Regions from separate parts of the Solwaraspora sp. WMMD1047 genome, predicted to be linked through region 1. Evidence: riboswitches for the same ligand, from Rfam matches in the RefSeq annotation. Region 1 holds a riboswitch; each other region holds the start of a gene.
What was found. A riboswitch is a leader RNA that binds a small molecule or an ion and turns the genes downstream of it on or off. The one in region 1 is predicted to bind cobalamin.
Positions count from the first base shown of each region.

Region 2: it holds a riboswitch for cobalamin, as region 1 does, so the genes downstream of both, O7627_RS04805 (ribonucleoside-diphosphate reductase subunit alpha) here and cobN (cobaltochelatase subunit CobN) in region 1, are expected to answer to the same signal.
Region 3: it holds a riboswitch for cobalamin, as region 1 does, so the genes downstream of both, O7627_RS32405 (acyl-CoA thioesterase) here and cobN (cobaltochelatase subunit CobN) in region 1, are expected to answer to the same signal.
Region 4: it holds a riboswitch for cobalamin, as region 1 does, so the genes downstream of both, metE (5-methyltetrahydropteroyltriglutamate--homocysteine S-methyltransferase) here and cobN (cobaltochelatase subunit CobN) in region 1, are expected to answer to the same signal.

Region 1 is NZ_JARUBL010000001.1:5,814,650-5,823,008, reverse strand. Features, by position in the region: gene O7627_RS26535 (carbon starvation CstA family protein) at 1-808, shown strand, start outside; gene O7627_RS26530 (YbdD/YjiX family protein) at 805-978, shown strand; gene cobN (cobaltochelatase subunit CobN) at 997-4,677, opposite strand; cobalamin riboswitch at 4,757-4,882, opposite strand; gene O7627_RS26520 (precorrin-3B synthase) at 4,949-6,271, shown strand; gene O7627_RS26515 (precorrin-8X methylmutase) at 6,268-6,921, shown strand; gene O7627_RS26510 (precorrin-2 C(20)-methyltransferase) at 6,918-8,359, shown strand, end outside.
Region 2 is NZ_JARUBL010000001.1:1,019,476-1,027,834, reverse strand. Features, by position in the region: gene O7627_RS04805 (ribonucleoside-diphosphate reductase subunit alpha) at 1-1,902, opposite strand, end outside; cobalamin riboswitch at 2,017-2,223, opposite strand; gene O7627_RS04800 (ABC transporter substrate-binding protein) at 2,281-3,165, opposite strand; gene O7627_RS04795 (sigma-70 family RNA polymerase sigma factor) at 3,173-3,736, opposite strand; gene O7627_RS04790 (YcnI family protein) at 3,944-4,678, shown strand; gene O7627_RS04785 (copper resistance protein CopC) at 4,681-6,360, shown strand; gene O7627_RS04780 (DUF1775 domain-containing protein) at 6,357-6,980, shown strand; gene O7627_RS04775 (hypothetical protein) at 7,097-8,359, shown strand, end outside.
Region 3 is NZ_JARUBL010000001.1:7,085,573-7,093,931, forward strand. Features, by position in the region: gene O7627_RS32395 (prenyltransferase/squalene oxidase repeat-containing protein) at 1-1,016, shown strand, start outside; gene O7627_RS32400 (hypothetical protein) at 1,040-1,516, shown strand; gene O7627_RS32405 (acyl-CoA thioesterase) at 1,538-2,047, opposite strand; cobalamin riboswitch at 2,166-2,381, opposite strand; gene O7627_RS32410 (GNAT family N-acetyltransferase) at 2,732-3,319, opposite strand; gene O7627_RS32415 (helix-turn-helix transcriptional regulator) at 3,316-4,722, opposite strand; gene O7627_RS32420 (hypothetical protein) at 5,087-5,827, shown strand; gene O7627_RS32425 (helix-turn-helix domain-containing protein) at 5,873-6,724, shown strand; gene O7627_RS32430 (hypothetical protein) at 6,717-6,998, shown strand; gene O7627_RS32435 (hypothetical protein) at 7,315-7,641, shown strand; gene O7627_RS32440 (hypothetical protein) at 7,717-8,034, shown strand; gene O7627_RS32445 (helix-turn-helix transcriptional regulator) at 8,095-8,359, shown strand, end outside.
Region 4 is NZ_JARUBL010000001.1:1,027,906-1,032,019, forward strand. Features, by position in the region: gene O7627_RS04805 (ribonucleoside-diphosphate reductase subunit alpha) at 1-346, shown strand, start outside; gene O7627_RS04810 (ribonucleotide-diphosphate reductase subunit beta) at 375-1,370, shown strand; cobalamin riboswitch at 1,384-1,592, shown strand; gene metE (5-methyltetrahydropteroyltriglutamate--homocysteine S-methyltransferase) at 1,714-3,960, shown strand; gene O7627_RS04820 (Arc family DNA-binding protein) at 4,055-4,114, shown strand, end outside.

The DNA.
Region 1 (8,359 bases):
CGGCATCTCGGAGATCTTCTCCGCCGTCGCCGGCGGGGACGCGTTACGCGCCTTCTGGTACCACTTCGCGATCATGTTCGAGGCGCTCTTCATCCTGACCACCGTGGACGCCGGCACCCGGGTCGGCCGGTTCATGCTGCAGGACACCCTCGGCAACGTCTGGAAGCCGATCGGCCGGGTCAGCTGGCCGCCGAGCATCTGGGCCACCAGCGCGATCGTCGTCGGCGCCTGGGGTTACTTCCTCTACGCCGGCGTCACCAACCCGCTCGGCGGCATCAACCAGCTCTTCCCACTGTTCGGCATCGCCAACCAGCTGCTGGCGGCGGTGGCGCTCACCGTCGCCACCGTGATCCTGGTCAAGAGCGGCAAACTGAAATGGGCCTGGGTCACCGGCGTACCGCTGGCCTGGGACGCCGCGGTGACGCTCACCGCGAGCTGGCAGAAGATCTTCTCCGATGACCCGAAGCTCGGCTTCTTCGCCCAGCGGGAGCGGTTCGCCGAGGCGCTGGACCGGGGCGAGGTGCTGGCCCCGGCGCGCGACCTCGGCCAGATGCGGGAGGTGGTGGTCAACTCGACCGTCAACGGGCTGCTGGCCGCCCTCTTCGCGATCCTGATCATCATCGTGATCGCCGACGGCGCGCGGACGTGCGTCCGCGCCCTGCGGTCGCGGGAGCCGCTGCCCACCAGCGAGGCCCCGTTCGTCGAGTCCCGGATCGTCGCGCCGGCCGGACTGATCCCGACCGCCGAGGAGCGCCGCGAGCTGGCCGCCGCCGGCTCCGGACCCCCCGACGGGAGCGGTCCGCGATGAGGTTGCGGTCCGTGCTGCGTCACCTCCGCTGGTACGCCCGGGAGCTGAGCGGCGAATCAGCGTACGACAACTACCTCGACCACCGGCGGCGTACCCACCCAGGTCAACCGGTGCTGAGCCGGCGCGAGTTCGAGGCGCTGCGTCACCGCCCGACGGTCCGCTGTTGCTGACCCGGCGCGGGGAGCTGCTCAGCGGTCCTCCAGGTCGCCCTCGACGCGCAGGTAGACATCCCGCAGCGCGGCGAGGGTGGCCGGGTCGGGTTTGGCCCACAGACCGCGGTCGGCCGCCTCGGTCAACCGTTCGATGATGTTGCGCAGGGCCCACGGGTTCGAGCGGTGCAGGAAGTCCTGGTTCTCGGGGTCCAGCGCGTACGCCTCGGCGAGCTGCTCGTACATCCAGTCGGCCACGACACCGGCGGTGGCGTCGTACCCGAACAGGTAGTCCACGGTGGCGGCCAGTTCGAACGCCCCCTTGTAGCCGTGCCGGCGCATCGCCGCCAGCCAGCGCGGATTGACCACCCGGGCCCGGAACACCCGGGCGGTCTCCTCGGTCAGGGTCCGGGTGCGGACCGCATCCGGGCTGGTGCTGTCGCCGACGTACGCCCGGGGCGCCTGACCGGTGAGCGCCCGGACGGTGGCGATCATGCCGCCGTGGTACTGGAAGTAGTCGTCCGAGTCGGCGATGTCGTGTTCCCGGGTGTCGACGTTCTTGGCGGCCACCGCGATCCGCCGGTACGCGTTCTCCATGTCCTGCCGAGCGGCCCGCCCGGCCAGGTCCCGGCCGTACGCGAAGCCGCCCCAGACCGTGTAGACCTCGGCCAGGTCGGCGTCGTCACGCCAGTTGCCGCTGTCGATGAGCGGCAGCAGCCCGGCCCCGTACGCGCCCGGCTTGGAGCCGAAGATCCGGATGGTGGCCCGGCGCTCGTCGCCGTGCCGGGCGGTGTCGGCGCGGGCGTGCGCGGCGAGGAAGTTCACCTCGTCCGGCTCGTCCAGGGCGGCCACCGCCCGCACCGCGTCGTCGAGCAGCAGCAGCAGGTGCGGGAAGGCGTCCCGGAAGAAGCCGCTGATCCGGACGGTCACGTCGATGCGCGGCCGGCCCAGTTCGGCGGTCGGGATGACCTCGAAGCCGTTCACCCGGCGGGACGCCTCGTCCCAGGTCGGTCGGACCCCGATCAGGGCGAACACCTCGGCGATGTCGTCGCCGGCGGTGCGCATCGCGGAGGTGCCCCAGGCGGAGAGGCCGACCGAGCGGGGCCAGTCGCCGGTGTCCCGGCGGTAGCGCTCCAGCAGGGACGCCGCCATCGCCTGGCCGGTTTCCCAGGCCAGCCGGCTCGGGATCGCCTTCGGGTCGACGGTGTAGAAGTTGCGGCCGGTGGGCAGCACGTTGACCAGGCCGCGCAGCGGCGAACCACTCGGGCCGGCCGGCACGTAGCCACCGTCGAGCGCGTGCAGCAGCGCGGTGATCTCGTCGGTGGTGCGGGCCAGCCGGGGGACCACCTCGGTGGCGGCGAAGGTGAGCACCCGTGCCGCGTCGGCGGCCCGGGGATCGTCCTCGCCGAGGACGGCCGCGGCCACCGCTTCGGGCGCGTCCACCGCCCAGGACCGCTGTTCCATGGCGAGCACCAGCGCCCGGGCCAGCTCCTCCACCCGATCCACCTCGGCGGTCGCGGCATCTGTTGAAGTCGCGTCGGCCAGGCCGAGCGCGGCCCGCAGGCCCGGCACCGCGCCGGCCTGTCCACCCCAGACCTGCCGGGCGCGCAGGATCGCCAGCACCAGGTTCACCCGGGCCTCGCCGGTCGGGGCGGCGCCGAGCACGTGCAGGCCGTCGCGGATCTGGGCGTCCTTGACCTCGCAGAGCCAGCCGTCGACGTGCAGCAGGAACTCGTCGAACTCGGCGTCGTGTGGGCGCTGCTCCAGGCCGAGGTCGTGGTCGAGTCTGGCGGCCTGGATCAGGGTCCAGAGCTGGCCCCGGATGGCGGGCAGCTTGGCCGGATCCATCGCGGCGATGTTCGCGTACTCGTCGAGGAGTTGTTCCAGCCGGGCGATGTCGCCGTAGCTCTCCGCGCGGGCCATCGGCGGCACCAGGTGGTCGACGATCGTGGCGTGCGCCCGCCGTTTGGCCTGTGCTCCCTCGCCCGGGTCGTTGACCAGGAACGGGTAGATCAGCGGCAGGTCGCCGAGGACGGCGTCCGGGCCGCAGCCGGCGGAGAGGCCGGCGGTCTTGCCGGGCAACCATTCCAGCGAGCCGTGCTTGCCCAGGTGCACCACGGCGTGCGCGCCGAATTCGGTGTCCAACCAGCGGTAGGCGGCCAGGTAGTGATGGGTCGGCGGGAGGTCGGGGTCGTGGTAGATGGCCACCGGGTTCTCGCCGAAGCCCCGGGGTGGCTGGATCATCAACAGGATGTTGCCGGCCCGCAGGGTGGCCAGCACGATCTCGCCGGCCGGGTCGCGGGACCGGTCGACGTACAGCTCGCCCGGTGGCGGCCCCCAGTGTTCGGTCATCGCGTCGCGCAGTTCGGTGGGGAGCGTCTCGAACCAGCGCAGGTAGCTGGCCAATCGGATCCGCACCGGGTTGCCGGCGAGCTGCTCCTCGGTCAGCCACTCCTGATCGTGGCCGCCGGCCGCGATCAGGGCATGGATCAGCCGGTCCCCGTCCGGCGCGGGAGCCGCGGCGTGCCCGTCGGCGGGCGGCGAGTCGGTAGGCGGCGCGTCGGCGGGCACCAGGCCGGGTAGCGCGTCCGGTCCCTCGGTCGGGCCGACGTCGTACCCCTGGGCGGCCATCGCCCGCAGCAGCGCGACCGCGCTGGCCGGGGTGTCCAGCCCGACCGCGTTGCCGACCCGGGCGTGCTTCGTCGGGTACGCCGACAGCGCCAGCGCGATCCGGCGCCGGGCGGGCGGGGTGTGCCGCAGCCGGGCGAGCCGGACGGCGATCCCGGCGACCCGGCCGGCCCGTTCCGGATCGGCCACGTAGCGGGGCAGCCCGTCCGCGTCGGTCTCCTTGAACGAGAACGGAACGGTGATCAGCCGGCCGTCGAACTCGGGCACCGCGATCTGGGTGGCCGCGTCCAGCGGGGAGAGACCGTCGTCGCTCGCCGACCAGGTGGACCGGCTGGCGGTCAGGCTGAGTGCCTGCAGGATCGGGACGTCCAGGGCGGCCAGCGCGCCGACGTCCCAGCTGCCGTCGTCCCCGCCGGCGGCGGCGTCGGCCGGCCGGGTGCCGCCGGCGGCCAGGACGGTGACCAGCAGGGCGTCGGCCCGGCCGAGCGTGGCCAGCAGCTCCGGCTCGGGATTGCGCAGGCTGGCGCAGAAAATCGGCAGCGCCCGGCCGCCGGCGCCGTCGACCGCGTCGGCGAGCGCCTCGACGAAGGCGATGTTGCCGCTCATCTGGTGCGCCCGGTAGTAGAGGATGCCGATCACCGGCCCGTCCGGGCCGGCCGGCTCGCGCGGCAGCAGACCCCAGCTCGGCTGCTCGACCGGCGGCGCGAAGCCGTACCCGGTCAGCAGGACCGTGTCGGAGAGAAACCCGAACAGCTCCCGCAGGTTGTCCGGACCGCCCTGGGCCAGGTAGGCGTGCGCCTGGGCGGCGGTGCCGACCGGCACCGTGGAGCGGGCCATCAGGTCCGCGTCCGGGGTCTGCTCACCGCCGAGCATCACCACCGGTACGCCGCTGGCGCGCAACGCGTCCAGCCCTTCCGACCACATCCGGTAACCGCCGAGGATGCGAACCAGCACCAGGTCGGCGCCGGCGAGCAGGTCGGGCAGGTCGGCCGGACCGCGTTCCAGCCGGGCCGGATTGGCCAGCCGGTAGTCGGCGCCACTGGCCCGCGCGCTGAGCAGATCGGTGTCCGATGTGGAGAGCAGCAGGATCATGCCGTGACCCGGCCGGCAACGATGAGCATGGGTGACTCCTCCCCGGGTCCGCGCCCGTGGTCGTCGTGCGCGCTGGCCGGAGTCTCCTGGCTCCCGGATCGACGCTCGCCCCGACCTTCCGGCTCGGTGTCGAGCCGTGGTCTCGCGTGGGGGTCACTCCCCGGTGACAGTGGCGGGACCGCCCCGGATTCACACCGGGTTCCTCCGTGTCCACCGCGTGCTGCTGGGCCGGCGCGGGGTTGCGCCGGTGGCCCGACTCTACGATGTCGCCATGCCCGACGTCGTGCCGCCTCGCTCCGCCGGTGACCGGTGCCCCGGCGCGCTGCGGGTGCACGAGGCCGCCGACGGCGGCCTGATCCGGGTACGCCTGCCAGGCGGGCAGCTCGATCCGGCGCAGCTGCGGACGGTGGCCGACTGTGCGGCGGAGTACGGCGACGGCACGCTGGAACTCACATCCCGGGCGAATCTGCAGATCCGTGGCATCCCGCCGGGTGGCGCCGCGGCCCGGTTGGCCGACCGGCTCGCCGGCGCCGGGCTGCTCCCCACCGCCACCCACGAGCGGGTCCGCAACATCCTCGCCTCACCATTGAGTGGTCGGGACGGCGCCGGCCGGCCGGACATCCGGGAACTGGTCCGCGCGCTCGACCGGGCCGTGCGGGCCGAGCCGGCACTGGCGGCGTTGAGCGGGCGGTTCCTGTTCGCGCTGGACGACGGGCGGGGTGACGTGGCCGGTCTGGGCGCCGATCTGTGCTGGCGGGCCGACACCGGCGCGTTGCTGCTGGCCGGCCGGGACCATGGACTGCGGATGCCGATCGTCCGGGCGGTGCCGGGCCTCGTCGCCGCCGCCCACGGCTTCCTCCGGCTGCGCGCCACCGAACCGGAGCCGGCCGCCGTGTGGCGGGTGACCGACCTGTCCGGCGGCCCGGCCCGGCTCGCCGAAACACTCGCGGCGGCGAGCGCCGACCGCCCGGCCGGGGCGCTCGCGGCGCCCGCCGGGCGGGTGCCGGAGATCACCGATGACCCGGCGCCGGCTCCGGGGGCGGTGGCCGCCCCGTACGGTCGGCTCTGCGTGGTGGCCGGCGCGCGGCTGGGCCGCCTCCGGGCCGACCAGGCCAGGCTGCTCGCGGAGATTTCCGCCGAGGTGGAGGGTGGGTCGCTCGTGGTGACACCGTGGCGGAGTGTGGTGGCCGACGCCGGGCCGCAACCGGTCATGGGCCTGCTGGCCCGGATGGACGCGGCCGGGCTGATCGTCGAAACCGCCTCGCCGTGGGCCGGGGTCAGCGCCTGCGCCGGCCGGCCCGGCTGCGCGCGGTCACTGGCCGACGTCCGGGCCGACGCCGCCTCGGCGGTCGCCGCCGCCGGCCCGGTCCCGGACGGCCGCGAGCCGACCGGCGGCGAGTCGTTCGGCGGTTCGGCGGCCGGGCGCCGGCTGCGGATGCACTGGGCCGGCTGCGAGCGGCGGTGCGGTCTGCCGGCCGGCCCGGTTGCGGTGGCCGTGGCGACCGGGGACGGCTACGCGGTGACCGCCCCGGGCGGCCCACCGCCGCCCGGACCGCTGGCCGAGCGGGTCGCCCAGGCGAGGACGCCCCGGTGAGCGCCCCACCCCCGGCCGGACCGGACTACGACTACGTCCGCGACGGGGCGGAGATCTACCGCCGCTCGTTCGCCACCATCCGGGCGGAGACCGACCTGGCCCGGCTCCCCATCGACCTGGCCCAGGTGGCGGTGCGGATGGTGCACGCCTGCGGCATGGTCGACCTGGTCGACGACATCGCCGCCGCCCCGGACGTGGTACGGCGCGGCCGGGCCGCGCTGGCCGCCGGGGCGCCGATCCTGTGCGACGCGGCGATGGTCGCCGCCGGCATCACCCGGACCCGGTTGCCGGCCGGCAACGAGGTGATCTGCACGCTGCGACACCCCGACGTGCCGGGGCTGGCCGAGCGGCTCGGCACGACCCGCAGCGCCGCCGCGCTCCAGCTGTGGCTCGACCGGCTCGACGGTGCGGTGGTGGCGATCGGCAACGCCCCCACCGCACTGTTCCGGCTCCTCGAACTCCTCGACGCGGGTGCGCCCCGGCCGGCGGTGATCGTAGGCGTACCGGTGGGCTTCATCGGCGCCGCCGAGTCCAAACTGGCGCTGGCCCGGCACCCCGCCGGGGTGCCGTACCTGGTGGTCCACGGGCGGCGGGGCGGCAGCGCGATCACCGCCGCCGCGGTGAACGCCATCGCGAGCGTGGCCGAGTGAGCGGGCCGGGCACCCTCTACGGGGTCGGCGTCGGGCCGGGCGACCCCGAGCTGCTCACCGTCAAGGCCGCCAGGCTGATCGGCGCAGCCGAGGTGGTGGCGTACTACTCGGCCCGGCACGGGCGCAGCATCGCCCGGTCGATCGCCGCGCCGTACCTGCGTCCCGGACAGGTGGAGGAGGCCCTTGTCTATCCGGTGACCACCGAGGAGACCGACCACCCGGGCGGCTACGAGGCGGAGATCGCCGAGTTCTACGACCGCAGCGCCGAGCGGCTGGCCGGGCACCTGGCGGCCGGCCGGGACGTGGTGGTGCTCTGTGCCGGTGACCCGCTCTTCTATGGCTCCTACATGTACCTGCACGAGCGATTGGCACACCGGTTCCCGGCGGAGGTGGTGCCCGGGGTGACCTCGGTCAGCGCGGCCTCGGCGGTGCTGGGCCGGCCGCTGGTGGAACGCGACGAGGTGCTGACCGTGCTCCCCGGCACGCTGCCCGCCGCCGAGCTGGCCCGCCGGCTGGACGGCACCGACGCGGCGGCCGTACTCAAGCTGGGTCGGACCTTCGGGGAGGTCCGCACCGCGCTGGCCGACGCGGGTCGGCTCGACGAGGCATGGTACGTCGAGCGGGCCACCACGAACCGGTCCCGGCAGCTGCCCCTGGCGGAGGTCGATCCGGCGGCCGTGCCGTACTTCTCGATCGCGATCGTGCCGAGCCCGGCGAGCGCGGCCGCGACCGCCGCGGACGCCGGCCCGGGGAACGCCGCCGTGGCCGCCGGATCGGACGACGCGGCGCCGGCCGGGAAGCCGCCGGACCGCGGCGAGGTCGTGGTGGTCGGTCTGGGGCCGGCCGGTCCCGGCTGGCGGACGCCGGAGGTGACGCGGGCACTGCGGGAGGCCGAGCATCTGATCGGGTACGGGCCGTACGTCGACCGGGTTCCGCGCCGGCCCGGGCAGCACCGCCACACCTCGGACAACCAGGTCGAGGCCGACCGGGCCCGGCACGCGTTGGAGCTGGCCCTGGCGGGGTCGCGGGTCGCGGTGGTCTCCTCGGGCGATCCCGGGGTGTTCGCGATGGCCACCGCGGTGCTGGCCGTCGCGGCCGATGACGATCGGTTCGCCCGGGTGCCGGTCCGGGTGCTGCCGGGGCTGACCGCGGCCCAGGCGGCGGCGAGTCGGGTCGGCGCGCCGCTCGGCCATGACTACGCGGTGTTGTCGCTCTCCGATCGGCTCAAGCCGTGGCCGGTGATCGAGGCCCGACTTGCCGCTGCCGCCTCGGCCGACCTGGTGATGGCGATCTACAACCCGGCCTCGGCGAGCCGGCGTTGGCAGGTGGCCGCCGCCCGTGACCTGTTGCTGCGGCACCGGGCCCCGGGCACCCCGGTGGTGGTCGCCCGGGACGTCGGCGGGCCGACCGAGTCGGTCACCCTGGTGGAGCTCGGCCG
Region 2 (8,359 bases), 4.8 Mb from region 1:
CGCGGTGTTGATCTGCATGAACTCGCCGGAGAGGGTCTCCCGCTTGAACAGGTTGGAGACCTGCGGCTCGATGCACTCGTAGCAGCCGGCGATGGAGGCGATGGTGGCGGTCGGGGCGATCGCCACCAGCAGCGAGTTGCGCAGCCCGTGCACGGCCAGCCGCTCCCGCAGCGCGGCCCACCGGTCGGTCTGGGTGGGCGTGACCCCCCACAGGTCGGGCTGCAGCTGCCCGGCGGCGGCCCGGGTCTGGTCGTACGCCGGGTGCGGGCCGAACCGCTTGGCCAGCTCGACCGAGGTCTCCAGGGCGGTCAGGTAGATCTCCTCGGCGATCCGGGTGGACAGCTCCCGGGCCGGCTCCCCATCGAACGGCAGCCGCAGCGCGAAGAAGACGTCCTGCAGCCCCATCACGCCGAGCCCGATCGGGCGCCAGCGCGGGTTGGACGCCGCCGCCTGCTCGCTCGGGTAGTAGTTGATGTCGATCACCCGGTCCAGGAAGGTCACCGCCGTCCGGACCGTGCGGCGCAGCCGGTCCCAGTCGACGTCCCCGCCGGCCAGGTGCGCGCCGAGGTTCACCGAGCCGAGGTTGCAGACCGCGGTCTCGTCGTCGGAGGAGACCTCGACGATCTCGGTGCAGAGGTTGGAGAGGTGGACCACGTTGCCGGGCGCGCCGGTCTGGTTGGAGAGCTTGTTCGAGCGGTCCTTGAAGGTCATCCAGCCGTTGCCGGTCTGGGCCAGGGTGCGCATCATCCGGCCGTACAGGTCCCGGGCCCTGACCTGGCGCACGTAGCGCCCCTCGGCCTCGGCGGCCCGGTAGACGGCGTCGAACTCGTCGCCCCACAGGTCGGGCAGCTCCGGCACCTGCGCCGGGTCGAACAGCGACCACAGCTCGTCGGCCTCGACCCGGCGCATGAACTCGTCCGGGATCCAGTTCGCCAGGTTCAGGTTGTGGGTGCGCCGGGCGTCCTCGCCGGTGTTGTCGCGCAGTTCGAGGAACTCCTCGATGTCGGGGTGCCAGGGTTCCAGGTAGACGCAGGCCGCGCCCTTGCGCCGGCCGCCCTGGTTGACCGCCGCCACCGAGGCGTCCAGGGTGCGCAGCCACGGCACGATGCCGTTGGAGAGCCCGTTGGTGCCCCGGATCAGGGCGCCCCGGGACCGGACCCGGGACCAGGAGATGCCGATCCCGCCGGCGAACTTGGACAGCTTGGCGACCTGGGCGTACCGGTCGTAGATGGAGTCCAGCTCGTCGCGGGGCGAGTCGACCAGGAAACACGACGACAGCTGGGTGTGCCGGGTGCCGGAGTTGAACAGCGTCGGCGAGCTGGGCAGGTAGGCCAGGCTCGACATCAGCCGGTAGAAGTCGATCGCCTCGGCCGGGTGCTCGGACAGCCCACAGGCGACCCGCAGCAGCCAGTACTGCGGGGTCTCGATGACCTGCCGGCTGCTGGGGTGGCGCAGCAGGTAGCGGTCGTAGACGGTGCGCAGGCCGAAGTACTCGAACCGCAGGTCACCGGCCGGGTCGATGGCGTCGTCCAGCTTGCGGGCGTTGGTGGCGACGAACCGGGCGGTCTCGTCGCTGATCAGGCCCTCGGCGTGGCCGAGCCGGATGGCCTGGCTGAACGAGGCGATCTGCTGCCCGCGTACCTCCTTGTCGAGGTAGCCGGCGAGCAGCCGGGCCGCGAGCTTGGAGTACTGCGGCTCCTCGCCGATCATGTCGGCGGCGGTCTGGATCGACAGCCGGTCCAGCTCGGCGGTGGTGGCGCCGTCGTAGAGGCCGCTTATCGTCCTGGTGGCCACCCGTAGCGGGTCCACGTCGGTCAGGTCGTCGGCCCACCGCTCGACCGCCCGGACGATCTTGTTCACGTCCACCGGTTCGGTGGCCCCGCTGCGTTTGCGGACCCGCATCTGTCGCTCCTCGCTGTCGCCTCCGGGTGGAGGGCGCGCGGGCGGACAGGCGTGGACGCGCAGCGTCACCGCCGTCGGCCGTCCCGCGCGGCCTCGGACTCCCGCGCACCCGTCGCGGGCACGCGGCACAGTGGCAGGTCTTCGGACTCGTGGGCGTGCGTGTCGCTGCCTACTGGCCGTCGCTTCCCAGGCTTGCGCCCAGTGCGTCATGACGGCGGTCGTTCCCACTCACCGCTGCGGGGCAGTCCCGGATTCACACCGGGTTCCCTGTTACCCCGACCGGGCTGGGTGCCCGGCCGAACCAAACTGCGCGGTCACTATATCTAGTAGCGAGAGCCTCGCGTCCACCCAGATGTCGTGTCGGGCGTGTCGCGCGGGTCAGGCCACCCGGGCGATCACCGGGCCGGCCGGGGTGGCGACCGCGTCCGGGTGCAGGATCGCCGCCATCGCCTCGACCCCGTCGACCAGGCGGGGGCCGGGGCGGACCACCAGGCCGTCGGCGTCGATCGCCCAGACCGGCACCCCCGGGAACCGGGGTGCGACCGTCTCGGCCTGCCGGACCGCCCCGTCGAGGTGGAACCCGCACGGCGAGACGATGATCACCTCCGGCGCCGCGTCGTGGAACTCCTGCCAGGTGGTCTGCACCGACCGGGCGCCCGGCCGGCCGGCCACCGGCTCGCCGCCGGCCGCCCGGACCAGGTCCGGCACCCAGTGCCCGGCCGTGAACGGCGGATCGACCCACTCGACGACCGCCACCCGGGGCCGGGGCCGGCCCCGGACCGCCGCCGCCACCGCCGACAACCGGTCCCGCAGACCGCCGACCAGCGCCGCCGCCCGATCGGGTACGCCGGTACGCGCCCCCACCTCGACGATGGTGTCGAGCACCTCGTCCAACGTGTACGGATCGAGCGAGAGCACGTCGGACCGGCAGCCGAGGTGGTCGAGCGCGTCGGAGACGTGGTCGGACGGCAGCGCGCAGACCCGGCACAGGTCCTGGGTCAGGATCAGCTCCGGCGCCAGCTCGGACATCGCCCCGGCGTGCAGGGTGTAGAGGTCCTCCCCGGCCGCCAGCCGGGACTTGACGTAGTCGTCGATCTCGGCCGGGCTCATCCCCCGGGTGTCCCGGCCGCCGACCACCACCGTCTTGTCGGCCCGGGCCTGCGGCGGCTCGTCGCACTCGAAGGTCACCCCGACGAGGTCGTCGCCGAGCCCCAGGGCGTAGACGATCTCCGTCGCGGACGGCAGCAGCGACACCAGACGCATCACCCCATCATGCACCCGCCCGGGCCGTCGGGCGGCGGTGCTCGCGTGGGTCGATCGCGGCCGCCAGGTCCTCCCGGGCGCGGGCCACCCGGGACCGGATGGTGCCGACCGGGCAGTCGCAGACGGCGGCGGCCTCCGCGTACGACAGGCCGAGGACCTGGGTGGCGACGAACGCCTCCCGCCGGTCCGGTGCCAGGTCGTCCAGGAGCCCACGCAGCGCCGACTCCTCCTCGAACCGGGGGCCGTCGGCGGAGTCGACGAGTTCCCAGGACTCCACGACGGTGGTCCGGGGCCGGGTCATCGCGGCCCGGACGTGGTCGACCGCGACCCGGCGGGCGATGGTGAACAGCCAGGTCCGCGCCGACGACCGGCCGGCGAAGCCCGGCAGGCTGCGCAGCGCCCGCAGGAAGGTCTCCTGACACAGGTCGTCGGCCTCCGCCGGCCCGGCCAGGTGGGCCACGAACCGCCAGACCTGGTACTGGGTGAGGCGGACGAACGCCGCCGCCGCCTCCCGGTCGCCCTGCCCGGCGGCCAGCGCCAACCGGGTGACCCGGTCATCCGGGCCGGTCACCGGGCACCCCGCTGTGTGAACTGACTGACGCGCTGCACCGACACCCAGGTTGGTCGGTGCCCGGGGCCGCGAAGTTCCCGGAACTTCACGGGAACTGATCGATGACCCGGCCCGACCATCCAACCGGCCCGCTCACTGTTGTCCCGCGCGTCCCTGACGCCCGTGCATGCCTGATGCCTGCGCATCCTGACGAAAGGCACCGATCGAATGAACACCACCCTCCGCAATGTGCTCCGCGCCGGTGTCGTGACGGGCGCCGCCGGGGGTCTGGTCGCCCTCGCCGCGCTGCCGGCGGGCGCCCACGTGACCGTCACCCCGACGGTCACCGCCGCCGGGGCGTACACGGTGCTGACCTTCTCGGTGCCGCACGGGTGCGACGGCTCGGGCACCACGAAGGTCGCCATCCAGATCCCGGAGCAGATCAACTCCGTGACCCCCACCATCAACCAGGGCTGGACCGTCGAGAAGGTGAAGGCCCCGCTGGACCCACCGGTGAAGGACAGCCACGGCAACGAGCTGACCGAGCGGGTGTCGGAGATCGTCTACACCGCGAAGACCCCGCTGCCGGAGGGCCACCGCGACGCGTTCGAGCTGTCGCTGAAGTTGCCGGAGACGCCGGGCGAGACGTTGGCCTTCCCGTCCGTGCAGACCTGCGAGCAGGGCGAGACCGCCTGGGTGCAGCTGCCGGCGGCCGGTCAGGACCGCGACGAGTTGGAGGCGCCCGCGCCGACGTTCGTGGTCACCGAGGCCGCCGGGGACGGGCACGGTGGCGCCGCGGCCGAGGCCGACGTCGAGGCCGCTCCGGAGCGGGTCGCGCAGGAGTCGAGCACCGACGACCCGGGTGCGGCCGGATCGGCGGCCGGCTGGACCGGGCTGGTGCTCGGCGCCCTCGGCTTCGTGCTGGGCGGCCTGGCGTTCATCCGCACCCGCAAGACCGCCTAGGAATGCGACAATTCGCGACCCGGCGGGCCCGGCGCCTCGGCACCGCCCTGCTCGCCGGGTTGGTGGGGGCCGCGCTGAGCCTGCTCGGCGCGGCCCCCGCCGCCGCGCACGCCACCCTGCTGCGCACCGACCCGGCCGACGGCGCGGTGCTGCCGGCGACCCCGGAGACGGTGACGCTGTACTTCAACGAGGCCGTCGAGGTACGCGACGGCGGGGTCCGGCTGCTCGACGCGAGCGGGACGGAGCTCGACGCGGAAGCCAGGGCGGTCGACAGCACGGTGGTGCTGACCCCGCCCGACAACCTGGCCGACGGCACGTACCTGGTGAGCTGGCGGGTGGTCTCCGCCGACAGTCACCCGGTCGCGGGCGGGTTCAGCTTCTCGGTCGGCGCCCCCAGCGCCGGCACGGTCGCGATTCCGGAGACCGAGCCGGGGTCCGGACTGCGGGTGCTGCGCCCGGTCACCGAGACGGTCGCCTACCTGGGGGTGCTGGGCGGCACCGGCTTGATGATCTTCGGTCTGACGCTCGCCCCGGTTGGCCGGTCCGCCCGGGTCCGTCGGGACCGGATCGCCGGTGGCCTCGGCGCCGCCGCCGCGCTCGCCCTGCTCCTGCTGATCCCGGTCACCGTCGCCTGGCAGGACGGCAGCGACCTGGCCGCCGTGTTCGACGGGGAGACCTGGGCGACCGGCCTGCGCTCCGATCCCGCCCTGAGCTCACTGCTGGCCCTCGCCGGCCTGGCGGTGACGCTGACCGCGGGCTGGTATGCGGGCCGGTCACGGCACCGGCCGGCGCTGACCGCCGTCGCGTTCGGCGGGGCCGCGCTGGCGTTGGGCGCGCTGGCCCTGGTCGGGCACACCCGTACCTTCGGCCCGGCCTGGCTGGTGGTCGGCGTGGACCTGCTGCACCTGGCCACCGCGGCGGTCTGGCTCGGCGGGATACTCGGGCTGGCCGTCACACTGTCCCGCGGCGCGGACGTCGCGGCGCCCGCCGCCGCCCGGACGGTGGGCGCCTTCTCCCGGCTCGCGGCGCTGCTGGTGGGCCTGCTCGGGGTCGCCGGGGTGCTGCTCGGGTGGCGGATCCTGCGCTCCTGGTCGGCCCTGTTCGACACCGGGTACGGGTGGACCCTGCTGGCCAAGACGGGGCTGGTGCTCGTCGTGCTCGCGGTGGCGGGCTGGAACCGGTTCCGGCTGGTGCCCCGGGTCGCCGGCCGGCCCGACGACGCCGCGGCCCGCACCGGGCTGCGCCGGACCGTCCGGGCGGAGGCACTGCTGCTGGTGGGCGTGCTCGCCGCCACCGGATTGCTGGTGACCCAGAGTCCGATCAAGGAGTCCACCGCCGCGGCCGCGCCCGCCGGGCCGGAGGCGGTGGTGTTGGAGGCCGCGCTCGGCACCGGCCGGGTCACCGCCCGGATCACCCCCGGCGCGGTCGGCATCAACTCCCTGGAGCTGTCGGTCCTCGACGCGGCCGGCCGCCCGGTCGAACCGGTCGAACCGCCGAAGGTCACCGCCACCCAACCGGAGTACGACATCGGCCCGCTGGACCGGCCGCTCGCCGTGATCGCACCGGGTCGGTACGAGGCGGTGGCCGACTTCCCGCTGGCCGGCGAGTGGGTGCTGACGGTGAGCGTGCGGACCAGCAAGTTCGAGAACCCGATCGTCGAGATTCCGGTGGTGATCCGATGAGAGTCCGGACCGCGCTTCCGGCGCTGCTGCTCGTCGTCGCGATCCTGACCGGGCTCTGGCCGGCCGCGCCGGCCTCGGCGCACGTCCTGCTCGCCAAGGCGCAACCGAACGGCGACGGCACCACCACCCTGACCTTCACCTTCGACCACGGCTGCGGGACCGCGCCGACCACCGAACTGACCGTCACGATGGCGGACGGGGTGATCGCAGGCAGCGCCACCGCGCCCGACGGCTGGTCGGCGGAGGTGGCGCCCAGCCGGGTGCGCTGGTCCGGGCCGGGGATCGACGCGGCCGAGGAGGCGGAGTTCTCGCTCGTCGCGCGGATCTCCGGGGTGGTCGGGCAGACCCTGTGGTTCCCGACCGAGCAGCGGTGTGACGGCGGCGGGTCCTACCAGTGGACCGGCACCGAACCGGGCGCCGAGGAGCCGGCGCCGTCGCTGATCACCACCGGCGCGGTCCTCGCGCCCGCCCCGGCACCGGCAGCCCGGTCCGGTCCGGAATCGGGGTCGGGCGGTGCCGGCGCCGGGCAGGTGGGGATCGGCATCGCGGCGGCGACCGTGTTCGCCGCCGGGCTCGGACTCGCCCTCGGCCGGCGGCGAAGAGCTGACGAGGAGGGCTGAGCAGCTACCCGGGCGGCGGTACGGCTGTGAGCTGCGCCACGCGGGAGACGGCGGGCGGAGGCCGGCCTCGGCCACCGGCCGGACCCGACCGCCACGGTGACACTAGGGTCGTCGGCGTGACGAGCACAGCGCGCGTGGAACCCGACGCCGAACCGGCCGACCGGGCGAGCGGACCCACCGACGCGCCGGACCAGCCCGCCGACACCGTCCGGGAGACCACCGGTCCAGCCGCCGGACCGGGCAGCCGGGTGCCGCGCTGGCGGCGATGGGTGACCACGCTCCGGCCGTACCGCGTCGATTTTGGTACCTGCCTGCTCTTCGTGCTGCTGGCCGGCTGGCTGACCCAGGGTCTGTGGCCGGACCCGGGGGCGCGGGTGCTGGCGTTGAACCCGGCCGACCAGACCCTCTACGAGTGGTTCCTGGCCATGGACGCCCGGCTGCTGTACGGCGACTTCAGCCTGCTCAGCGACCGACTCAACGCCCCGGACGGGGTCAACCTGATGGCCAACACCACGGTCATCGCGCTCGGCTTCCTGTTCGCGCCGGTGACCCTGCTGGCCGGCGCCCCGGTCACCTTCGCGCTGCTCGCCGCCGCCAACCTGGCCGGAACCGCGATCGCCTGGTACTGGCTCTACCGACACACCCTGGGCCTGGGGCGGCTGGCCGCCGGGCTGGCCGGCGGATTCTGCGGCTTCGCGCCCGGGATGATCTCCCAGTCCAACGCGCACCTGCACATGACCGCCCAGTGGCTGGTTCCGGTGATCATCTGGTTGGTGGTCCGGCTGATCCGGGCCGCCGACCCGGCGGCCCGGCCGGACGGGCGCCGGGACCCGCGGGGCATCGCCCGCAACGGCGCCCTGATCGCGCTCACCGTCACGGTGCAGGTCTTCGTCGGCGAGGAGGTGCTCTTCCTGAGCGCCGTCGCGCTCGTCGTGCTGGCCGTGGTGTACGCGGTGGCCCGGCCCCGGTTCACCTGGCGGGTGCTGCCGGGCTTCCTGGCCGGCATGCTGCTCGCCGTCGGGCTGGCGCTGGTCGCGCTGGCGTACCCGCTGTGGTTCCAGTTCGCCGGGCCGCAGAGCGTGCCGAACGGCATGTTCAGCCCGCACTACTTCTCCGCCGACCTGGCGAGCTGGCCGGCGTTCTCCCCGCTGTCGGTCGCCGGCTCCGCCGCCGGGGAGGCGCTGACCACCGGGCCGGCCGAGTACAACACCTTCCTCGGCTGGCCGTTGATCATCGTGACGCTGGTCTGCGCCGCCGCCCTGATCCGGCGCCCACTGGTGATCGGCTGCGTGGCCGCCGGCCTGGCGATGGCCGCCCTCTCGCTCGGGCCGGTGATCGTGGTCAACCGCGAGCCGACCGAGCTGACCGGCCCGTACTCG
Region 3 (8,359 bases), 1.3 Mb from region 1:
TCCGCCTCATCGCCACCAGCGTCCTCACAACTCTCGCCCTGACCGTGACCGCGGCCACCCCCGCTTCTGCGACGCCGCCGCAGACCCACAACCGGACCGACGCGGCCGCCGGCTGGCTCGCCCGACAACTGGTCGACGGTGAACGCCTCGAAGTCGTCTTCGACGGCGTCGCCTACCCCGACCAGGGCCTCACCATCGACGCGATCTTCACCTTCGCCGCCGCGAAGCAGGCCGACACCTACGCCACCAACGCGATCACCTGGCTCGCCGAACCCAGCGTGATCACCGGATACATCGGTGACGGCATCGAAGCCTATGCCGGAGCCACAGCCAAGCTTGCGCTCGCGGCCCAGGTCCGTGGCCTCGATCCAGCCTCCTTCGGCGGAGTCGATCTGATCACCCGTCTCACCGGCCTGATGGCACCGTCGGGCCGGTTTTCCGACCAGTCCGCGTTCGGTGACTACAGCAACATGTTCAGCCAGTCGTTCGCCGTCATCGCCCTGGACCGGGCCGCCGGGGCGCCACCACAAGCGGTGTCGTACCTGAGTAGCAGTCAGTGTCCGGACGGAGGCTTCCCCGTCCAGTTCGCGCTGGCCACCTGCACGAGCGACGTCGACGCCACCGCGATGGCGATTCAGGCACTGGTCGCGGCCGGTGAATGGCACGAAGCCCACGCCGCGTCGCAGTGGCTGGTCGCCGTCCAGGCCGCGGACGGCTCGTTCGCCGCGGGCGGGGTCGCCAACGCCAACAGCACCGGCCTGGCCGCCCAGGCACTGGTGACGACCGGTCGGCTGCTGACCTGGTGGCGTGCCCGCCAGTTCCTGCTCAGCCTTCGGGTCGACTGCCAAGGCGACCCCGGCGACCGGGGTGCGATCGCCTACGCCGCCAGCGGCTTCGATCCCAGCACCGCGCCCAGGGCAACCGCGCAGGCCGTACCAGGGCTTGCGGGGGCCAGCCTGGTCAACCTCTCCGCCACCGGCTCCCGGCCGGACGCACCGACCCTGGCCTGCACATGAGCTCGGCACCGTACGGAGGAACCATGACAATACCGATCCGCCGCCGGCTCGCGGCACTCGCCGCAGTCATCGTGCTGGTCGCGGGACTGGTCGCGGTCGACCCGCTGACCCGCCCCGCCCACGCCGCCGCCTGCGCACCCGGCACCGGCGTCACCGTCGTCGTCGACTTCACCGCCTTCGGCCTCGGCGTGCAGACCAACTGCTATCTCGGCGACCCGCCAACCGGCCTCGCCGCACTCCAGGGCGCTGGCTTCACCCCCACCGGCACCCTGCGCTGGGGCCTCGCCTTCATCTGCCGCATCAACGGCCTTCCCGTGCCGGCGGCCGAACCCTGCGTCAACACGCCACCGGCCAGCGCCTACTGGTCGTACTGGCACGCCACCCCCGGCGGTACCTGGGCATACAGCACACTCGGAGCGAGCAGCTACAACCCGGCGGTGGGAACGGTCGAGGGCTGGCGATTCGGCTCCGGCCAGGCGCCCTCCATCACCCCGCCCTGATGGTCGCCTCGGCGCGGAGGGTCAGCTTCCCTCCGCGCCGTCCAGCAGGGCCCGACGTAGCGACAGGCGGTGTTCCCGGCGGATCCGCGCCTCGCGGTAACGCCGCCGGTCCTCGTCGGTCTCGGGCAGCAACGGCGGTACGGGGCGCGGCTGTCCGTCATCGTCGATGGCCACCATGACCAGGTGCGCGGTGGCCACGTCGGTGGCCGGCACCGCGCGGTCCCATCGGTCAGCGGTGACCTTGACGGCCACCTCCATGGAACTGCGTCCGGCCCACGTGATGCGGGCATCGACATGGACGACGTCGCCGACGCGTACGGCGCGCAGGAAGGCCGTCTCGTCGATGGCGGCGGTGACGGCCGGACCGTCGGAGTGCCGGGCGGCGACGACCCCGGCGACGGAGTCGATGAGATTGAGGATCCGCCCGCCATGGACCGTGCCCATCAGGTTGGTGTGATGCTGGTCCATGATCTGGGACAAGGTCAGGTGGGATGCCGATGGTGGCCGGCCGGTTGTGGTGGTCTCGGGCACTGCGTAGTCCGTCCTCGGGAAGCACGCCGTCTGCTTTGCCGGGTGCACGTCGAGGACCCGCCACACCCTGGCGGGTCACCCGCTCGACCCACCCGCGAGGCCGACGGCAGCGCACACGTGTCGCGTACGCGGCGCGGGCAGGTCTTCGGACTCGCGGGCGCCACCGGCGCCTGCCGGTGTCCTACTGGCCGTCGCTTCCCAGGCGGGGCGCCCAGTGCTGTTGACGGCGGTCGTTCCCACTCACCGCTGCGGGGCAGTTCCGGTTTTCCACCGGATTCCCTCTTACGACGCCCGGACCGTCTAGGTCGGGCGAACCAACGCCGTAGCCATCGTACCCACCCGGCGGGCTGCACCGGCAGAGTACGGTCCCGCCGGTGACCCAGGGGCCGCTGCGGGCGACCCTGACCGGTCACACCGGCTTCCAGGCCGTGCAGAAAAGTGCCTGGCGTCGGCCCTGTTCTCGCCGCGATCTTCGTCGCCGAGATCGGCGACGTCGCGCGCCCGAAAGTGTGACGTTTGGTACCGTGTGATGTGGACAACGCTGGGGGCGCTCGACTAGGAGCGCCCCTCGCTGTAGACATCATCGCAATCGTAGAATAACTGCTGGTAACGGGTGCTCGATAAGCAAACATTGACCCGTAAGCGATGGTTGGACCGTTCTTTCCTCTAAGAACGGTCACGGTGTTACGTCGTCGAAGTAGTCGAACTCGCCTTCCCGGATGGGCCGGACGGTGTTAGCGGCAGCACGAGCGCGTGCATGTACGGCGCGTCGACCGCCGGCTGGACATCCGCCACATGCCGCCAGCCCCAGTGGTCGTAGATCCGCCGGGCCGGGGCGTCCGGCTCGGACAGCAGCGTCGCATATGGCTCGAATCGCTTCGACATCAGCGCATTGATGAGCGTCCGACCGAGCCCTTGACCCCGCCACGTCTTGGCGACGACCAGCTCGATCACAGCGAATTTGGGCGACGTCAGCACCTCGGCGGCCGGCTCAGGGGAAGTCGTGCCTCCCCACCAGCGACCCGCTGCGAACGTGAAGCCGAATGAGAAACCCACAAGCCGGCCGGCTGCACGCGAGGTCACGAGTGCGAACCCCGGCGCGGCCTTCTGTACGTTGGTGCGTTCCAAGAACCGGCCGCGGCTAAACAGCGGGCCACCGTTGTACGGCGGCTCGGCGTACACGACCTCGTACAGGTCGGCGACCTCGCCTAGCATCGCCTCGAGTCCAGCGCCGTCGTGGTGGGAAAGGTCGATGTCGGCGAGGGAGGTCACGGCGCTACCGGACCGGCAGGCAGTGCCAGCATCTCCCGCAGCTCGGCCAACGCGGATCGCTCCCGCTCTACAACGGGTACCTGATCCAGAACCTTCCGGCCCATATCCAGCACCATGGCGGTACGGTGTGCGACCGGCACCGCGTCGATAACCGTCTGGGCGTGGGAGGCACCCTCGTCAAGGTAGCCGTCAATGACCATGCATCGGGCGGCGTGAAGTTGAACCTGCGCGCGGGAACGACGAGACGACGCCGGGTACAAAGTTAGGGCGTGCTCCTGCGCTTGGCGGGCGGTGTCGGTGTCGCCCAAGTGGGTTCCTACGTAGCTTGTGGTATGCCACAAACGGTGTTGCGGATAGCCGAAGGCAGTGCCCAGGTCCTGGGTCGCGCTGGCCGGAAGCTGCCCGTAGAGGTCGGCAAGGTGATTCACGGCGTCGCGGGCCTCGTCGGCCCGGCCGAGCAGTGCGTACGCCTGGGCGCGGGCACTGAGAGCTTCCGTAACGCCCGGGTAGGCGGCACTGCCACCGATAACGAGAGCTTCATCAGCGCGGGTAAGCGCGATGGTGAGGGGACGCCGGTCGTAGAGGGCGTGCGTCGCGTCGTGTCCACGTATCCAGGTGCGAACGACCGGATCAGTGGATGCGTCGGCTGCATGCCGGGCGGCCCGCCACCACCTGCGGGCCGGCTGGAACTGACCGAGGTTTACCAGGCTCATGGCCATCACCCCGGCAAGCAGACCACTGACCCTCGACAGGCCCCGATACTGGGCACCCCGCGCGGCGTCTAGGGTTCCTTGGAGGTCAACGAGGTCCGCCGCGAGGTTGCTGACCAACACGGCCGGACGATCGGTGAAGTAGGCCCCGCCGTACTCGAAGGCGACTTCTTCCCACTCATCGACGTCCACGTCGGCGGCGTCTTTCCCGGTCAGGGAAGACACAAGACCGGAACGGATCACGTCGAGAGCCGGCGTAACAGCGCCAGCCGCAAGCGCGGTCAGGGCGTGCTGTAGCAGGATGCGGCGCCGCACGATGTCCTCCGGGTCCGTTCCGACGTCGCGACCTACGAGCGGACCGCGACGTCCGCGTTCTTCAAGTTGGGCCTGGCAGGCAGCCCCAACGGCATCGTCCGCGTCGGGTGCCTCGTCAAGATACTCTGCCTGCTTCGACAACCGGCCGTGTCCCTTCTCGGCGGGAGAGGGCTCGCCGCCGCTGAGGGCGGTTGCGGCAACGGTGAGGCCAAGAGCCTGTTCGTAATCCCGGACGAGGGCCGGCGTCACGTCTCGGGAGTCCACGTTGCGCTCAACGCGGCTTAGGTGGCCCTTATCCCGCCCAATCATGTCGGCAAGCTTGCCAAGGCCAACGCCCCTACTCTCCCGCGCGGCGCGCAAGTCCTGCCCGGTAATCACATGTCCTCCTGTCATTTCCGCGATTCACCGTTGCGGCAACACCGCAACCGTGACTCCGTCCGAACTAACGGTGATCCTCTCTGTGAGGGCGCGGGGCTGATGTGCAAACGCCGCCTGCCTCGCCGCCCACGACGACGGTACCGCCACAGGGGACTCGGTGTCGATGCAGGTGAGGTGGGTGCGTGGCATTCATGGTTGCACTCGCGCCCGGCGTGCTGGCCGGGCGCGACGTGACCCGACTGGCCTGCGTCCTGAATATGGATGGGGCGATGACGGTGGTTTGCACGCCATGGCGGGGCGTAGAGCCGTTGGCCATCGTCGAGGGCTGTCCGAGTGCTAGTGAACCCAATTCGGAGTGTGTCTAGTGAAGGCTGGCGACGCTATTAAGAGATTCAATGACTCCCCGGTGGTGCGTGACGGCGTCTCCGTGCTGTCGGGTGATGCGGCGGGCGTGTCGGGATCGGGTGGGGGGCGCCTCCGGCCCGGCCCGGGTTCCGGCACGCCCGCCACGGTTGCGGCGGCGTTTGTCTCGGTCGATGTTGGTGAGCGGTCCGGCTCGGGGGAGGTGGTTCGTGGGCCGAATGTGTTGTTGCGGCGGGCGCGGTTGGGGTTGGTGTCGCAGTCGGGTTCGGGTCGGCCGATGTCGCGGCAGGAGTTGGCTGATGCGGTGAACGTGGTGCTGCACAGGTTCGGTCCGCACGCGGGGTCCGCGACGGCGCGGTGGGTGGCCGGTCTGGAGCAGGATCGGGCGTGGTGGCCTCGGTTGTTGGCGCGGCGGGCGTTGCGTGAGGTGCTGGGTGCGGCGACGGACGGGCAGCTGGGGTTGTTCGTGAACCGCCGGATGGACGTTCCTGTTGACGGGCTGGATCAGGAGGTTGGGCCGCTGGTATCGGCGGTGCCGTGGTCGGTGGGGTCGGGTGATGGGCTGCGGGTGGTGGTGCCGGCGGGGGGGATCACGGTCCGGCAGGTGCAGGGCCGGACCTGTGAGATCGGGATCGAGGCGGCGGGTGCGGTCACCTCGCTGCTGTGCGGTGCGAGTCCGGGTGACGTCGAGCGGCTGCCGGTGGGCACGCCGTTGGTTGTGGCTGTCGGTCGGGGGGTGTGAGGGGTGACCGCCGTGGTGTCCGAGGCCGCCGGCTCTGAACTGGTGGTGAGGGGGCAGGTTGATCAGGCGTGTCGTGATCTGGGGCGGTTGTTGGGTGAGTATCGGCGGGCGGCTGGGTTGTCTCAGGTGGTGTTGGCGGGGCGTATCGCCTATTCGCGTAGCACGGTGGCCACTGCTGAGAACGGTTCCGGGCGGGTGGCGGTGGAGTTCTGGGAGTCCTGCGACCGGGAGTTGGCCGCCGGTGGTGCCCTGGCGGTGGCGTACGGCCGTGTGCGGGCGTTGACGCGGGCTCTGCGGGAGCAGCGGGATCGGGAAGGGCGGCGTGTCCGGCAGGAACGGGCGCGGCGGTTCCTGGCGGACTCTCCTGTTCCGCTGGTGCCGGTTGACGCGGCGGTCGGCGGTCTACCTGGCGACCAAGGAGTTGGGGTGGCTTTTCGGGCTGAGGCGGCGGTGGTGGTCGGGTGTGGTTGTCCGTTGACAGTGGTGCGGTGGTCGGGGTGGGAGACCCGGGCGTTGCGGGAGGCGTTGCGGCTGACCGTCGGGCAGTTCGCTTCGCGGGTGCGGGTCCGTGCATCGTCGGTGACCGGCTGGGAGAGCCTCGCCGTCGCGGGTGGGCTGCGGCCGGGGACGCAGAGGTTGTTGGATGACCTGCTCGCGTCGATGGATGTGGACGGGCGTGCCCGGATGCGGGCGCTGCTGCGGGACTCCTGCGTCGATGAGGGCCAGTCCGTGCGGGGGCAGGTGGTCGACCGGCACGAGTGCGCCGCGTCCGGTCCAGCCGGACCGGACGCGGCGAGGTTGCACGCGCGGTCCGGACGGGTGCGTCGGGGCGGTCCGGTCCTGGTCCACGACGGCGCGCGTGGTGGCGGGGTGCGAGAGCGGAAGGGAGGTGAGTGAAGTGCAGGAACCGAATGATCTTCTTCGGGCGGCCCGATTGCGGCGGTCGCGGTCGGGAGCGGGGCCGTTTTCCCGGCAGGAGTTGGCGAACAGGCTCAACGGCGTGTTGTCGGCCTTGACGGGCAAGGAATACACGCTGGACGCGAATTATGTGGGCAAGTTGGAGCGGGGGGTTATCCGCTGGCCCCATGCCGACTACCGGCAGGCGTTGCGGACGATTCTCGGCGCGGCCTCTGACGCCGAACTCGGCCTGTATCTGAGACAGGGACGGTGACGTATGCCCCGGCGTGACGGCCATTTTGTGGTGAGGGAGGAAAAGGGCGTGGCGACGTATCACGGTGGCGGTCAGGTCGACCGCGCGCAGCAGATGTTGCAGCGGCACACGGTGTCCAGCGCGGACGGGTTATGCCTGGCCTGTCAGGTGCCCGCGCCGTGTGTCCATCACGAACGGGCGGCCAGGGTGTTCGCGTGCGCGGTGCGGTTGCCTCGCCGGGTGCCAGGAGCGACCCGGCCGGAGTTGATCGGCGCCCGCCGAGTTGGTGCGGCGGGCCTGTTCACCAGGACCGGTTGAGGTGTCTGTGGTGTCGGCGGTGACGAACGGCATCGGGGTGGCCGCCGGTGATGTGGTGTACGTGGGGCGGTCGGCGAGTGTGCAGTTCAGCGGGACATCAGCGTTCGTGTTCCGGGTGATCCGTGTCGATGACCGTCCCACCTACCACGGCTGGGCCTGGCTGGAGGGCTACCAGCTCGACCGCAACGGCGACGCGGTGGACCGCCGGGAGATTTTCGTCCGGCCCGCCGGACTTCGACGGTTCGCGAGGGCGTCGGCCTCGCCGGTTCGGACACCGTATGTCCGCCGGTTCGAGGACGCGGGCGCGTCGCTGCGGAATGCGCCCGCGCGCCTCGTCGGCAGGTGACGGTGAATGGACGCGCGGGAAGGCGTCCCGCGACTGCGGGCGCCTCTGGAAGCGAACGGCACATGGAGGACAGCAGTGGCGAGTAGCCCGCATCAGCCCTGGTGCGACCCGCACGAATGCACGGCGGACTTCACCGACTTCCATCCCGACGCCTCACCTGCCACCCACGCCAGCCGCTGGTACGAGTGCGATCCGCCGGGCGGCCGGCAGGCGGTCGAGGTGGAGATGCAACTCGTGGAGTACGTCGATGATCCCCACCCGAGAACGTTCATCCGCATCGCCCGCAGCGACTTCGAGGACCGGCAGGTCTTCCACCTCACCGTCGACCAGGGCCACGCCGTCCACCAGACGCTGACCGAGATCCTCGCCCACGCGACCTCGGGGCGGAGGTGATGCCGCCGGCATCGACCCCGGCACGACAACAGGCTGTTCCACGAAAGGAGAACGGGCATCATGACCGACACCGACACCGACACCGGTAGCCCGGCGACCGACCCGCACCTCGGCCCCGTCGACCCGTCCGGCCGGCACGTCGCCGGCATCGGCGACACCGCGACCCGCGGCCCGGCCCGGCCGCGCGCCGAGGCGGACGTGCCCGAAGCGTCGACGGTCGCGGGCGCCCTGGCCGGACGCGACGCCGCACGCCCGGCGGGGCCAGGTGAGCCGGCGCCGGTCGCGTCGCGCGGGTGCGGGTGCGCGGTAACCGTCAGCCAGTGGA
Region 4 (4,114 bases), 4.8 Mb from region 1:
GTCCGTGCAGGGCATCACGGCGCTGCCGGTCGACCTGCGCGAGCTGTTCCGCACCGCCTGGGAGCTGCCCCAGCGGGCGCTGATCGACCTGGCCGCCGCCCGCGCCCCCTACATCGACCAGAGCCAGTCGCTGAACCTGTTCCTGAGCGCACCCACCATCGGCAAGCTCTCCTCGATGTACCGGTACGCCTGGCAGGCCGGCCTGAAGACCACCTACTACCTGCGGTCCCGCCCGGCGACCCGGATCCAGCAGGCCACCGTCGCCCTCACCCCGACCGTGGCCGCCGACGCCGAGGCGCTGGCCTGCTCGTTGGAGAACCCCGAGAGCTGCGACGCCTGCCAGTGAACCACCCCAGATGATTGAAGGACACCCGATGCTGCTCGACCCCGGCATGGACCTGACCCTGCGACCGATGCGCTACCCGCACTTCTTCGACCGGTACCGCGACGCGATCAAGAACACCTGGACCGTCGAGGAGGTGGACCTGCACACCGACCTGGCCGACCTGCCCAAGCTCGGCCCGGCCGAACGGCACCTGATCAGCCGGCTGGTGGCGTTCTTCGCCACCGGCGACACGATCGTCGCCAACAACCTGGTACTCAACCTCTACCAGCACGTCAACTCCCCGGAGGGGCGGCTCTACCTGTCCCGGCAGCTGTTCGAGGAGGCGGTGCACGTCCAGTTCTACCTGAACCTGCTGGACACCTACGTGCCCGACGAGACCGAACGGTTCGAGGCGTTCACCGCGATCGAGAACATCCCGTCGCTCAAGCGCAAGGCCGACTTCTGCTTCCGCTGGATCGACTCGATCTTCGAGCTGCGGGAGCTGCGTACCCGCGACGACCGGCGGGCCTTCCTGCTGAACCTGATCTGCTTCGCCGCCTGCATCGAGGGCCTGTTCTTCTACGGCGCCTTCGCGTACGTGTACTTCCTGCGTTCCCGGGGCCTGCTGCACGGGCTGGCCTCCGGCACCAACTGGGTGTTCCGCGACGAGTCGATGCACATGGCCTTCGCCTTCGACGTCGTCGACACGGTCCGCCGCGAGGAGCCGGACCTGTTCGACGACGAGATGGCCGCCCAGGTCGGCGAGATGCTCGCCGAGGCGGTCGACTGCGAGGTGCAGTTCGCCGAGGACCTGCTCGGCCAGGGCGTACCCGGAATGTCGCTTGTCGACATGCGCGAGTATCTGCAGCACGTGGCCGACCGGCGGCTGGCCCAACTCGGCCTTCCGCCCCGGTACGGCGCGAAGAACCCGTTCGCGTTCATGGAGTTGCAGGACGTCCAGGAACTGTCCAACTTCTTCGAACGGCGGGTGTCGGCTTACCAGGTGGGGGTCGCCGGCACGGTCAGCTTCGACGACGACTTCTGACCGTCCGTCGCCTAGGATGGAGCGCGGTGCTGGTTCGCCCCGGTCGCGAGGTCGGGGCGTCGTAAGAGGGAACCCGGTGCGAAACCGGGACTGCCCCGCAGCGGTGAGTGGGAACGACCGCCGTCATACGCACTGGGCGCGTCAGCGCCTGGGAAGCGACGGCCAGTAGGCAGAAACACGCGCCCACGAGTCCGAAGACCTGCCCGCACCGCGCACACCACCGGTGTGCGCCGCCGACGGCCCCTCGGGAGGGCCCGGGCGGAAGCCGGCGGCCTGCCGCCGTGTGTTTCCCCCTGCCCTCCCGCCGCGACCGTCGGGCACTTCGAGGGAAGGTCAACCATCCGTGAGTACGCCATTCGGCCAGAGCACCGTGCTCGGCTATCCGCGCATCGGCGCGAACCGTGAACTCAAGCGGGCCGTGGAGGCCTACTGGGCCGGCGGCATCGCCGCCGCCCTGGACCGCACCGCCTCGACGCTACGGGCGCAGGTGTGGCAGGAGCTGCGCAACGCCCGCCTGGACGCCATCCCGTCCAACACCTTCTCCTACTACGACCAGATGCTCGACACCGCCGTCGCGGTCGGCGCGGTGCCGGACCGGTTCCGCCGGCTCGGACTGTCCGACCTGGACACCTACTTCGCGATGGCGCGCGGGGTCGACGCCGAGCCGGCGATGGAGCTGACCAAGTGGTTCGACACCAACTACCACTACCTGGTCCCGGAGATCGGCCCGGACACCGCCTTCGCCGCCGACCCGGGCAAGGCCCTGGCCGAGTACGCCGAGGCCGCCGCCCTCGGCGTGACCACCCGCCCGGTGCTGGTCGGCCCGGCCACCTTCCTGCTGCTGGCCAAGCCGACCGGGCCGGGGCACGACCCGTTCGACCGGCTGGACGACCTGGTGCGGACCTACGCCGACCTGCTGCGGGCGCTGGCCGACGCCGGGGTCGAGTGGGTGCAGCTCGACGAGCCGGCGTACGCCGCCGACCGCACGCCCGCCCAGATCGACGCGCTGCGGTCGGCGTACACGAAGCTCGGTGAGCTGGACCGGCGTCCGAAGATCTTCGTGGCGACCTACTTCGGCGACCTCGGCGACGCGCTGCCGGCCCTGCTCGGCACCCCGGTCGAGGCGCTCGGGCTGGACCTGGTCGCCGGGCCGGACAATCTGCGCCGGCTGGCAGGCGCCGGGCCGCTGGGCGGCCGGACGATCGTGGCCGGCCTGGTCGACGGGCGCAACGTCTGGCGCACCGACCTGCGGACCGCCATCGCCACCGGGGCCGTGGTCGCCGGCCTGGCCGACCACGTCGCAGTGTCCACCTCCTGCTCGCTGCTGCACGTACCTGTCGACCTGGCCGCCGAGACCCGCCTCGACCCGGCCCTGCACGAACGGCTCGCGTTCGCCCGGCAGAAGGTCGAGGAGGTGGTGCTGCTCGGCCGGGCGCTGCGCGACGGGTCCACCCGGTTGCCGCAGCCGCTGCCGCCGCCCCCGGCGTGCTGGCGCGACGAATCGGTCCGGTCCCGGCTCGCCGCGCTGACCCCGGCCGACCGGCAGCGCGGCAGCTACCCGGACCGGGCCGCCGCCCAGCAGGCCCGGCTGAACCTGCCGCCGCTGCCGACCACCACCATCGGGTCGTTCCCGCAGACCGCCGAGCTGCGCCACGCCCGCGCCGAACACCGCGCCGGCCGGCTCGACGACGCCGGCTATGCGGCCCGGATGCGCGCCGAGGTCGAGCACGTCATCCGGCTGCAGGAACGGCTCGGGCTGGACGTGCTGGTGCACGGCGAGCCGGAACGCAACGACATGGTGCAGTACTTCGGGGAGCAGTTGGCCGGGTTCGCCGCCACCGAACACGGCTGGGTCCAGTCGTACGGCTCGCGCTGCGTGCGGCCGCCGATCATCCACGGCGACGTGGCCCGGAAGGCGCCGATGACGGTGGACTGGGCGCGCTACGCCCAGTCGCTCACCAGCCGGCCGGTCAAGGGCATGCTCACCGGCCCGGTGACGATCCTGGCCTGGTCGTTCGTCCGCGCCGACCAGCCGCTCGCCGACACCGCCGACCAGGTCGCCCTCGCGCTGCGCGACGAGTGCCGCGACCTGGAAGCGGCCGGCATCACGGTGATCCAGGTGGACGAGCCGGCGCTGCGGGAGACGCTGCCGCTGCGCGCGGCCGACCAGAAGGCGTACCTGGAGTGGTCGGTCGGGGCGTTCCGGCTCGCCACCGGCGGAGTCGCCGACAGCACCCAGATCCACACCCACCTCTGCTACTCGGAGTTCGGCGAGGTGATCACCGCGATCGACGCCCTCGACGCCGACGTGACAAGCATCGAGGCGTCTCGATCGAGGATGGAGGTCCTCGACGACCTGAAGACCATCGGGTACGCCCGGGGCGTCGGACCGGGGATCTGGGACATCCACTCGCCCCGGGTGCCGGGCCGCGACGAGATCGGCGCCGCGCTGCGCCGGGCCGTCGCGGTGGTGCCAACGGACCGGCTCTGGGTGAACCCCGACTGCGGCCTGAAGACCCGCGGCTACCCGGAGGTCGAGGCGTCCCTGAGCAACCTGATCGCCGCCGCCACCAAACTCCGGACCGGCTGAGTTCGTGCCCGGGTGGGGGTCGACCCGCGGCCCTCACCCGGGCCTCGCGCTAGCATTGCTATCAGATCCGTGAGTTCTGACAGGAGGCGAGACGATGGCGGCCCTGAGCATTCGAGACCTGGACGACGCGGTCAAGGACAAGCTGCGCCTGCGT